Regions from separate parts of the Kitasatospora sp. NPDC029367 genome, predicted to be linked through region 3. Evidence: riboswitches for the same ligand, from Rfam matches in the RefSeq annotation. Region 3 holds a riboswitch; each other region holds the start of a gene.
What was found. A riboswitch is a leader RNA that binds a small molecule or an ion and turns the genes downstream of it on or off. The one in region 3 is predicted to bind cyclic di-AMP.
Positions count from the first base shown of each region.

Region 1 (3,663 bases), 200 kb from region 3:
TCCGCACTGGTACCGGTGATGCACCAGATCGCGGCCCGGCTCGGGCAGGTCCTGGCACCCTGACGATCAGTCAACAGGCGTCCTCGACAAGAGCGATCGGGCCGGTGACGGCGCCCCGCCGTTCGAGTGGCGGTGGGCGAGTTGCGGCGCCGCCGCGTCGGCGGCTCGGACACCCTGGGGCGGACGCGGCCCGCGACGGCGCGGGCCGCCGGAGCACGGGAACAGGGTGAACGGCGTGGCACAGCACGGAGCACGGGGCGGCGCGGGGCGCACGGGATTCGGCCGGATCGGACGGGTCGGCCGGGCCGGATGGGGCGGCCGGATCGGATGGGGCGCGGCGGTGACGGCGGGCTGCGCGGCAGCCGCACTGGCCGCCGGCCCGTCCTGGGCGGTGCGGCACCCGGTGCCACGCCCGGACCTGGGGGTCGTCGCGCCGGGTGCGCCCGAGGCGTCCACACTGCCGGCCGTGGTCGCCAAGCCGTCCACATCGCACCTGGAGGTGGTCCGGATCGACCCGGACCCGGCGTCGCCCGGCGGCACCACCACCATCCACGCCTTCGTCGCCAACGCGGGCCCGGACACCACCGCGTCCCCGTTCACGGTGACGGTCACCCTCCCGAACGGGGTGACCGCGGACCCCCCGTTCTACCCCACGGACTGTGAGGTCGTCGCACGCGGCAGGCAGGTGCGCTGCGTCTTCGGCCCCGGGCTGAAGGAGGGACGCAGCGCGACCGCCCTCGTCCCGGTCCTGCTCTCCCCCGATCTGCCGCCCGGGGTCCTGGCGGGCGGCTCGGTCGAGGTGCGCAGCGCGGACGACCCGGGGGGCATCCGCCACCGGGAGCCGTTCGACATCCGGGTCGTCGAGACGACCGAGGGCTGACGGCCGGATCGCCCCACCGGTCACCGGCCGCCGGCGAGCGGCTGCCGGATCCCGGTGACCGGTGGGGCGGGCTCGTGGTTACCGGTACACGTGGTCACCGGTACACGTGGTCACCGGTACAGGTGGTTACCGGTAGACGTGGTCACCGGCAGACGTGGTCACCGGCAGACGCGGTCACCGGTAGACGCGGACGTAGTCGGCGGCCATGGTGATCGGGGCGTTCCCCTGCGGCGCCGGGTGGTACTTGCCGGCGCTCACCGAGAGGTTGAGGATCAGGTACGCCGAGAAGTTGGCCCCGACACCCTTGCCGTCCGAGAACACCTTGACGCCGTTGACGTACCAGTCCACCGAGTTGGCGCCGTAGTAGGTGCCGATGGTCACCCACTGGTCGGCGGCGACGGCGCTCGCATCGGTGTAGTAGTCGGGGTTGCCGGGGTTGACGTGGTTGGTCAGCTCCAGCAGGTTCGGGTTGTCGGGGTGGTACTCGAAGGAGTCGATCTCCCCGTTGCCGTTCTTCCAGGTCCACAGGGCGGGCCAGGCGCCGGTGCCGGCGGGCAGCTTGACCCGGGTCTCGGCGTAGTCGCCGGTCTTGACCTGGAAGCCCTCGGCGGAGCCCTCGGTGGTCAGGAAGCCGGTGTTCCAGGACTGCTTGCCGTTCTCCAGGGTGGGGCCGCCCGGGGCGGCGGTGAACGTGGCGACGCCGTTCCCGACGGTGACGTTGTTCTTGTTCAGCCAGTCGAGCTTGTTGTCGTCCGGGTTGTGGTTCCCGTACTTGTACGAGGTGCTCTTGTCACCGACCCAGCGCTGGCCCCAGTTGATCGGGCCGTTGAACTCGTCGGACCAGGTCAGCGACTTGCCCGCGATCGGGGAGGACGGCGCCGAGGTCGTCGGGGTGGCCGTGGCGGTCGGGGTGCTGGTCGGGGTCGGGGTCGCGGTGGGGGTCGCGGTCGGCTTCGCGGTGGGGGTCGCCGTGGGGGTCGCGGTGGGGGTCGCCGTCGGGGACGGGGCCGGCGTGGGCGTACCCGTGGCCGAGACCACCAGCTGCTGCGAGGGCAGGTTGTGCCACGCGCCGCCGAGGTCCTGCCAGAAGCCGAACTGGGTGTACGTCCCGGCGGCCAGGGTGCGGGCGGCGCTGGTGTAGTTGAATCCGCCGGGGCAGATCTGCACGTTGCTCGCGTTGCCCGGGAAGTCCAGGTTGGTGCCGCGCGCGTCACGGACGCCGACGCCGACGGTCTTGGCGGTGAAGCAGGACGAGGAGTGCAGGGCCAGCGAGGCGGTGCCGGCCTTGCCGGCGACCATGGTGGCGGGGGCGAGCCGGTCCTGGGTGACGGTCGGGCCGGTGGCGGCCTGGGCGCCGGAGACGGACGGCAGGCCGAGCAGGCCGGCGCCGGTGATGGCGAGCGCCCCGGTCGTGGCGAGGGCGGCGTTGCGGCCGCGGTGGGACGGACGGGCGTGGCGGGGCGCGCGACGGCGCCGGGCAGGCTGGTGCATGGGGATCCTCTGCGACGCCTGCGAGGTGAGCTGTCGGATTCGGGCTGCAGTTGCCCGGCCGCCTGTGGAGCGGCTTCACCCCTAGCCGCGACCCGCACGCTGGTGCGTACGGGCCGGGCGCTGACCTTGGTTCCCCCGCTCCCGTCCGCTGTGGTGCTCGGGTACTCGCCGGCGGGTGGACGGGACTCGGCGTCCCGGCGGCGGGGTCCGCGACGGCGGACGACGACTGCAGGCTAGGCAGGCCGTCCGTGGACGGACAACCTGATCAAGCCGGTTGTCGCACAGCTCACAGTGGTGTCGATCAACGACGCTGCGTGGTGGCCGAGTTGATCACCGGAGTCGACGCCGCCCGGTCCCCCCGTCCGGCCCGCCCGGGATGCCGGCCGCACACGGTACGCGGTACGACGGTGGCGGACTGTACCGTGACCGCCACCGTGACAGCCGTGGCGTGGAGCCACCCGTATCCGCCCGGTCGGATAAATTGGAGCCCTGGGATTTTCCACGGTGCACAAGAGCACCGACCAGAGCCGTACGACCCGTCCCCCGTTCCGGAGAAGAGGTTCCGCCCCACCATGACCGCGCCCGCGCCCCTGCCCGCCTTCGCCGGCCGCACCTACGTCTTCCGGGCCGACAACGGCGCGGCCTTCCGCAACTCCTACTCGGCCGACGGCACCCGGCTGCGCTGGGAGGGCCTCGGTGAGTCGGCGGGCCAGTGGGAGGACGTGCGGCTGCACGTCGCCGAGGTCGCACCGGAGATCTACTTCGTCAGCTGGACGGAACAGAGCGGGATCACCGTCAGCCACGTGATGGACCTCAACGCGCTGACCGTACGGGCCTTCTGGACCTTCGAGGGCGAGGGCGGCCGGGTCGGCCAGTTGCACACCGGAACGCTGGAGCGGGTCGCCTGACCGGCGCCGAAACGGACCGCCCCCCCGGGAGCCGCGGCTTCCGGGGGGCGGTGTGTTCCGTGTGTGTTCTGCCCTGTTCCGTGTGTTCTGCGTGTCCTGCGCGTTCCGCGGGCGGCGCCGTCAGACGGTCTGGCCCGGGTGGCCCGGCTGGTTCGGGACCTTGAGGTGCTGGGACAGCCACTCCAGTGAGGACGGCAGCAGGGCGCTCCAGGTCTCGAAGTTGTGGCCGCCGTTCTCGAGCATGCTGTAGGAGACCTTCATCGGGCTCTTCGCGGCGTCGATGAACGCCTCGGTGTCCTGCTTGTAGTTGCCGTCGCCCTTCTTGGTGCCGGCCAGCAGCACGGAGACGTTCGGCTGCGGCAGGTTCTTCAACCGCCACATCAG
Region 1 covers NZ_JBVHYH010000001.1:279,225-282,887, reverse strand. The annotation lists gene ACZ4W5_RS01325 (IclR family transcriptional regulator) at 1-63, shown strand, start outside; gene ACZ4W5_RS01320 (hypothetical protein) at 236-880, shown strand; gene ACZ4W5_RS01315 (glycoside hydrolase family 16 protein) at 1,055-2,371, opposite strand; cyclic di-AMP (ydaO/yuaA leader) riboswitch at 2,372-2,537, opposite strand; gene ACZ4W5_RS01310 (phenolic acid decarboxylase) at 2,944-3,279, shown strand; gene ACZ4W5_RS01305 (alpha/beta hydrolase) at 3,400-3,663, opposite strand, start outside.
Region 1: another riboswitch for cyclic di-AMP. It lies ahead of ACZ4W5_RS01315 (glycoside hydrolase family 16 protein); the one in region 3 lies ahead of ACZ4W5_RS02155 (transglycosylase family protein).

Region 2 (3,663 bases), on a different contig from region 3:
ACGCAGAAGAGGTCGATCGGACCGAAGTGCTTCTCGGCGGTGTCGACCAGGGCGGCGACGTCGCTGGGCCGGCGGACGTCGCCGGAGACGCCGACCACGGGGCAGCCCGGCCGGTCGAGTTCGGCGGCGAGGTCCTCGGCGACGCCGACGTGGGTGTCGGCGATCAGCATCCCGGCGGCATCGGCCGCGGCGAACCGGCGGGCGAGGTCGGCCCCCGAACCGCCCGCGAGTACCGCGATGACGACGACTGCTCCGCTGACCGTCATTGGTCCAGCTCCTCCCTGCGGGCGGCACCGCACCGGCGCCCGCGCGTACTTCGGAGGATCGTAGGCACGTCCTGACCCTCCGCAACAGGGATTACCCCGCAGGTGACCAGGCTCACGCCTGCCGCCCGGCCAAGAGCTGGCCAAGGCCTGTCCACCCGGCGTCCACGAGCCGTCCACGGAGTGTCGGCGCCCCGCTCACGCGCCGGTCACGGACGGTTCGCGCCGCGGTGACCTCCGGCCGGTCGCGGGGGCACGTCCGCCGGTGGTCCGGGCCCGTCCGGTCCAGCGGTTACGGTCGACCCATGCCAGCTCAGCCCGAGGGCGCCCAGCCCGCCGCCCAGCCCGACCCGCAGCTCTTCACCTGGGAGTTCGCCGCCGACCCGTACCCCGCCTACGCCTGGCTGCGCGAGCACGCGCCGGTGCACCGCACCAAGCTGCCGAGCGGGGTGGAGGCCTGGCTGGTGACGCGCTACGCGGACGCCCGGCAGGCGCTCGCGGACAGCCGGCTGTCGAAGAACCCGGCGCACCACAGCGAGCAGGCGCACCGCACCGGCCGGGTGGGCATCCCGGGGGAGCGGCAGGCGGACCTGATGACCCACCTGCTGAACATCGACCCGCCGGACCACACCCGGCTGCGCCGCCTGGTGGCGAAGGCGTTCACCCCGCGCCGGGTGGCCGAGTTCGAGCCGCGGGTCCAGCAGCTGACCGACCGGCTGATCGACGGCTTCGCGCAGCGCGGTTCGGCGGACCTGATCCACGAGTTCGCGTTCCCGCTCCCCATCTACGCGATCTGCGACATGCTGGGCGTGCCGGCCGAGGACCAGGACGACTTCCGCGACTGGGCCGGAATGATGCTGCGCCACACCAAGCCGGGCCAGGCGGGCGGCCAACGCGGTGGTGTGGGGCGGGCGGTGAAGCGGATGCGGGCGTACCTGCTGGAGCTGATCCACCGCAAGCGGGCGGACCTCGGGGACGACCTGATCTCCGGCCTGATCCGGGCGAGCGACCACGGCGAGCACCTGACCGAGAACGAGGCCGCCGCGATGGCCTTCATCCTCCTCTTCGCCGGGTTCGAGACGACGGTGAACCTGATCGGCAACGGCACGTACGCGCTGCTGCGCAATCCCGGCCAGCGGGCCCTGCTGCAGGAGTCGGTGGCCCGCGGCGAGACCGCGCTGCTGGAGACCGGGATCGAGGAACTCCTGCGCTACGACGGGCCGGTGGAGCTGGCGACCTGGCGGTTCGCGACCCGTCCGCTGACCATCGGCGGGGTGGAGATCCCGGTCGGGGATCCGGTGCTGGTGGTGCTGGCGGCGGCGGACCGCGATCCGGCCAGGTTCTCGGACGAGAACACCCTCGACCTGGCCCGGAGCGACAACCCCCACCTGGGGTTCGGGCACGGCATCCACTACTGCATCGGCGCCCCGCTGGCCCGGCTGGAGGGGCGGTCCGCGCTGGCCACACTGCTTTCCCGGCTGCCCGATCTGCGACTGGCCGAAAGCCCGGAGAATCTGCGCTGGCGGGGTGGCCTGATCATGCGTGGATTGCGCGAACTTCCGGTCGAATTCAGTCCGGAGCTCAGGTCGCCGCACGGCCTTCCTGAGCCGGCGACACGCTGACGAGGCATCCGGAACCGGCCACCAACGGCGGTATGAACGCCCATCAAACCGGACAAAGACCCGCCGTTGGTAGGCGATCGAACACGGGCCGTAATTCTGGTGTGATGTCGGTGATATGAGCTTGTGATTCGTCTGAGGATCTGTCTAGTCTCCGTGGAGTTCGCAGCTGCGGACCTCGTGCGCGGGACGCCGAATCCTGCCCGCCGCGTCACGGGAAACCGACCAGAACCCTGGGCAGGGGCGGGGGAACCAGGTTTGTTGCCGTTCCTCCACGGCTCGGGGTGAAGCCGCCCGCGCGGAATCGATTCCGCAGACGGCGGCCGGGCCACCTCCCGGTCCGAACCCGACAGCTCACCTCGCAGGCGTGCGGAGAGGGACCTTCATGCTGTTCGTTGGAACTGGCCGTCATCGTCGTCGCACCCAGGCCGAGAAGGCCATCGCCGTCGCAGGTGTGGCCGGCGTCGGACTCGCACTGCCGCTCCTCACCGCCACCGGTGCCTCCGCCGCCCCGGCCTCCGTCTGGGACTCCGTCGCCCAGTGCGAGAGCGGCGGCAACTGGAGCATCAACACCGGCAACGGCTTCTCCGGCGGCCTCCAGTTCACCCCCAGCACCTGGAAGGCGTACGGCGGCACCGCGTACGCGGCGCAGGCCAACCAGGCCAGCAAGGCGCAGCAGATCGCGGTCGCCGAGAAGGTCCTCGCCTCGCAGGGCCCCGGCGCCTGGCCGGTCTGCTCCAAGAAGGCCGGCCTGAGCAAGGGCGGCGCCCCGGCCGAGGTGGACACCTCCTCGGACGTCAAGCCGCAGAAGCAGCAGGCCCAGCAGCAGGCGCCCAAGCAGCAGGCCCCCAAGGCCGCCGCGAAGCCCGCCCAGTCGAAGCCGGTCCAGCAGTACGCGCCGAAGCACGCCGCGCCGAAGCAGGCCGAGAAGCCCGCCGACCCGTCGGCGCAGCAGTACGCCCCCAAGCACGCCGCCCCGCGGGCCGCCCAGGCCCCGGCCGCCACGACCGGCCACGACTACACCGTCCGGGACGGCGACACCCTGTCGGGCATCGCCACCGCCCAGGGCGTGTCCGGTGGCTGGCAGGCGCTGTACGACGGCAACCGCGGCACGGTCGGCGGCAACCCGGACCTGATCGTGCCCGGCCAGGTCCTGCACCTGGGCTGAGCCGGACCGCTTCCACGGCGGACGACACGCTGGACAGGTAGGGGGCCGCGCCCGGCGGCCCCCTACGTCCGTGTCCGCCCGCCCCGGTGGGACGCGCCGGGACGAGCAGGTGAACTACCGGTGGGTAGCCGGGCCACACGGTGAGACGCAGCCCAGGCCGACGTGGCCCCGGGAGCCCGGGCGGTTAGGCTCTGGTCGTAACGACTCCGCAATCGTCCGGCCGACGGCACCACCCGCAGCCGGACCCTGCTTCCGCAAGGAGATGCTTCGTGCCGTCCATCGATGTCGTCGTAGCCCGTGAAATCCTCGACTCCCGCGGCAACCCCACGGTCGAGGTCGAGGTCGGCCTCGACGACGGCAGCACGGGTCGTGCCGCTGTTCCGTCGGGTGCCTCGACCGGCGCCTTCGAGGCGCTCGAACTGCGCGACGGCGACAAGAACCGCTACTTCGGCAAGGGCGTGGAGAAGGCCGTCCTGGCCGTCATCGAGCAGATCGGCCCCGAGCTGGTCGGCTACGACGCCACCGAGCAGCGCCTGATCGACCAGGCCATGCTCGACCTGGACGCCACCCCGGACAAGTCCTCGCTCGGCGCCAACGCCATCCTGGGCGTCTC
Region 2 covers NZ_JBVHYH010000060.1:5,299-8,961, reverse strand. The annotation lists gene ACZ4W5_RS27435 (SDR family NAD(P)-dependent oxidoreductase) at 1-266, opposite strand, end outside; gene ACZ4W5_RS27430 (cytochrome P450 family protein) at 569-1,885, shown strand; cyclic di-AMP (ydaO/yuaA leader) riboswitch at 2,096-2,266, shown strand; gene ACZ4W5_RS27425 (transglycosylase family protein) at 2,268-3,050, shown strand; gene eno (phosphopyruvate hydratase) at 3,320-3,663, shown strand, end outside.
Region 2: another riboswitch for cyclic di-AMP. It lies ahead of ACZ4W5_RS27425 (transglycosylase family protein); the one in region 3 lies ahead of ACZ4W5_RS02155 (transglycosylase family protein).

Region 3 (3,663 bases):
GATCTTCGAATGCCGGGAGTCGCCCCGCCGTGACCCTCCGTCAGGTCGCCCGGCGACTGTGAGACATCTCACGCCAGACCGGTGCAACGCGCCGCCCCACCGGATACGTCAGGGCAACTGAGGGGCTCCGTACGGGGCTTGGGCGAGGAATGTCCGGATTGTAGGCAATCGCCCCGGACCGGAGCGGCATGAACACGACCCCCGCACCGTGACCACCCGAAACCCGTACGGCAGCCGACTGCAGGCCTGACGGGCAGATGTCCTACGATCTCCGGCATGAGCACCGCAGCCATCCCGGGCGCGCCACTGCCCGTCCGCACTCCAGGCTCCCGTGCGCGGGGGCGCCACCGCCGCCCCGAGCGCCCCGAGATCCGCACCGGCTCGCCGGCCCTGGTGCTCGCCGTACCCGCGACCGCGGGGCCCGAGTCCCGCTCGGTCGTCGCGGAGCTGCTCTCGATCGTCCGCAGCGAGCACGCCGGCGTCCAGGCCGCGGTCGGCTACCTCCCGGCCACCGACGCCGGGGCCGCGGAGCCGCAGGAGCACACCGTCGCGGAGCTGCTGGCGGCGGCCGCCGAGGCCGGACTGCCGACGCCCGTCGTGGTGCCGCTGGTCCCGGGCCCGCACGACTTCCTGACCGGGCTTCACGCCGTCGCCGCCGAGTACGGCGCGACTGTCACCGACGCGCTGGGCCCGCACCCGCTGCTGGCCGAGGCCGTCCACGTCCGGCTGTCCGAGGCCGGGCTGGCGCGGGCCGACCGGGCCCGGCTGTTCGCCATCGCGACCGCCGCGGACGGCGTGGTCCTGACCACCGTCGGCGGCGAGGACGCGGCCGCCGCGGCCGGGATCACCGGCGTGCTGCTGGCCGCCCGACTGGCCGTCCCGGTCGTCGCCGCCGCGCTGGACGTGCCCGGCTCGGTCGCCGCCGCCGTCGGCCACCTCAAGGAGACCGGCTCCGAGCGTCCGGCCCTGGCCCCGCTCGTGATCGGTCCGGAGGCGGACTCGGAGCTGCTCGCCGCGGCCGCCGAGGAGACCGGCTGCCCGTCGGCCGCGCCGCTGGGCGCCTATCCGACGGTCGGCCAGCTGATCGCCTCCACCTACCTGGCCGCCCTGCCGGTGCCGACGGCGGAGGAGCTCGCCGAGGCCGAGGCGGAGGCCGCGGCCACCGTCGGGGCCGAGGGTTCCCGGCGGGCCCACGCGGCCGCCGAAGGGCCCCTGGAGGGCTAGCACGACCCGCTGAACGCCCGTCGGCCGCCACCGGCGGAACCCGCACGGCCCGTACCGCCCATACCGTCGAAAGGGCCCGGAACGACTTCGTTCCGGGCCCTTTCGACGTGCTCCGATTCACCCCACTGGTGAGCTGGGCCGACAATGCGACGCAATGTCCGTTTCCGGTTCATTTGTCGATGAATATCCGACGGGTGGTGAGCACGTTCCCCGGCGCGCGATTCACGGCCGCTCCCCCCCGTACCCCGAGCGTGCGCCCTTTGCGCTCCAACGCTCCGTCACCTCTTTCCTGAGGCGGAGCCAGTTATCAGAATCCGCTGCGATATTGCCGGAAAACGATCATTTACGATCATGAATTACGGGCCGTGCGGCGTTTCCCGCTAAACCGTGATGCGCATCACAGGTATTTGCAGATCTCACTTAAGTCTGCTTAACGTGCTCCCCGTTCGTGACCACACGGACCCAGTTCATCCGCGACGCCGAGTCCTGCCGTCGGATGTCCTGGCAGCGCGAAAACGCATCACGGCAGGAGCGGGGGAACCACAGGTAAGTCGCCCCGGACCGTTCTCCGGAACCGTCCAGGGCTAGGGGTGAAGCCGCGCCCACAGCGCGGCCGGGCAACTCCAGCCCGAATCCGACAGCTCACCTCGCAGGCGTGGGAGAGGACCGCGTCTTCATGCTGCCTTCCAACGGCAACCGCCTGTCCAGCCGCACCCGTCGCGTGATCGCCGCCCTCGGCGTCGCCGGCGTCGGCCTCACCGTCCCCTGCCTCACCACCGGCACCGCGAACGCCGCCTCCGTCGCCACCTGGGACAAGGTCGCCCAGTGCGAGAGCGGCGGCAACTGGAGCATCAACACCGGTAACGGCTTCTACGGCGGCCTCCAGTTCACCTCCAGCACCTGGGCCGCCTTCGGCGGCACCGCCTACGCCCCGCAGGCCAACCAGGCCACCAAGGACCAGCAGATCGCCGTCGCCGAGAAGGTCCTCGCCTCGCAGGGCCCCGGCGCCTGGCCGGTCTGCTCCGTCCAGGCCGGTCTGACCCAGGGCGGCGCCGCAGCCGCCGTCGACACCTCGGCCGGCTCCACCGCCGCCAAGCCCGCCGCCAAGCCGGCCACCCCGAGCAAGCCCGCCGCGAAGCCCGCCAAGCCCGCCGCCCCCGCGCAGGACCAGGCCCAGGCCTCCGGCGACTCCGCGGCCGCCTCCGCCCAGTCCGCCAACAGCACCTGGGCCCAGAAGCGCCAGGCGCAGGCCCAGGCCGGCAGCTACACCGTCGTCGACGGCGACTGGCTGTCCTCGATCGCCGACAAGCACAACATCCAGGGCGGCTGGCAGCGGCTGTACGACCTCAACCGCAGCACCCTGACCGAGGGCCCGGACACCATCTACCCGGGCGAGCAGCTGACCTTCGGTGACGGCGCCTCGGCCCAGGACGACCAGTCCGCCGCCAAGTCCGGCTCGGACTTCACCTGGTTCGACCGCTCGCAGAAGGCCGGCCAGGCCTCGAACGGCGGTGCCGTGAACGCCAAGCCGACCGCCCAGAGCAAGCCGTCCGCCGCCAAGCCCGCGTCGAAGCCGGCCGCCCAGGCGCAGACCCCGGCCGCGGCCCCGGCCGCCACCGGCAGCATGGCCGCCGCGGTCTCCTTCGCCCAGTCGAAGATCGGCCAGGCGTACGTCTACGGCGGCACCGGCAACGGCGGCTGGGACTGCTCCGGCCTGACCCAGGCCGCGCTGCGCGCCGCGGGCATCAACATCCCGCGCGTCGCTGCCGACCAGGCCGCCGCCAGCACCCACGTCTCGCTGGACAGCCTGCAGCCGGGCGACCTGCTGTTCTGGTCCAACAACGGCCAGGACTCCGGCGTCTACCACGTCGCCATCTACATCGGCAACGGCCAGTACGTCGAGGCCGCCAACCCGAGCTCGGGCGTCCGCCTCCAGACCATCGCCAACTGGGCCCCGGACTTCGCCGGCCGGGTCTGAGCGACCGCGAACCGAGCGGCCGCCAACGGCTGACGCCGAAGCCCCGGGGAGAGCGCACCCGCTCCTCCCGGGGCTCCGGCGTACCCGCAGGCCCGGATTCCGCATGGTCAAACCCCGGCCCACGGGGCATGCTGCTGCTCTGCACCCGAGGAGGAGTCACATGGCCCAGGTCACCATCACCCTCGACGCGAACCTCGCGATCGACGCGATGCTGCTCTCCGGCACCAAGAACCCGCAGGACGCCGTCGAACTGGTCGTGCGCGACTTGGGCGTGTCTGACAATTCCCGCCGGGCGCGCGACGCCGGGGCACGCACCTCGCCGCGTTGTCGTCAGTCGCCGATGCTCCGCATGGACTCCCTCCTCCGCCTTGCGATGCACGCACCCCAACGCCGCGCGCTGATCCGACGCGAATTGTCAGACACGCCCTACCTGGCCCGCGGCCGCCGCACCGGGACCAGGA
Region 3 covers NZ_JBVHYH010000001.1:480,201-483,863, reverse strand. The annotation lists gene ACZ4W5_RS02160 (sirohydrochlorin chelatase family protein) at 277-1,224, shown strand; cyclic di-AMP (ydaO/yuaA leader) riboswitch at 1,731-1,893, shown strand; gene ACZ4W5_RS02155 (transglycosylase family protein) at 1,901-3,202, shown strand; gene ACZ4W5_RS02150 (hypothetical protein) at 3,363-3,663, shown strand, end outside.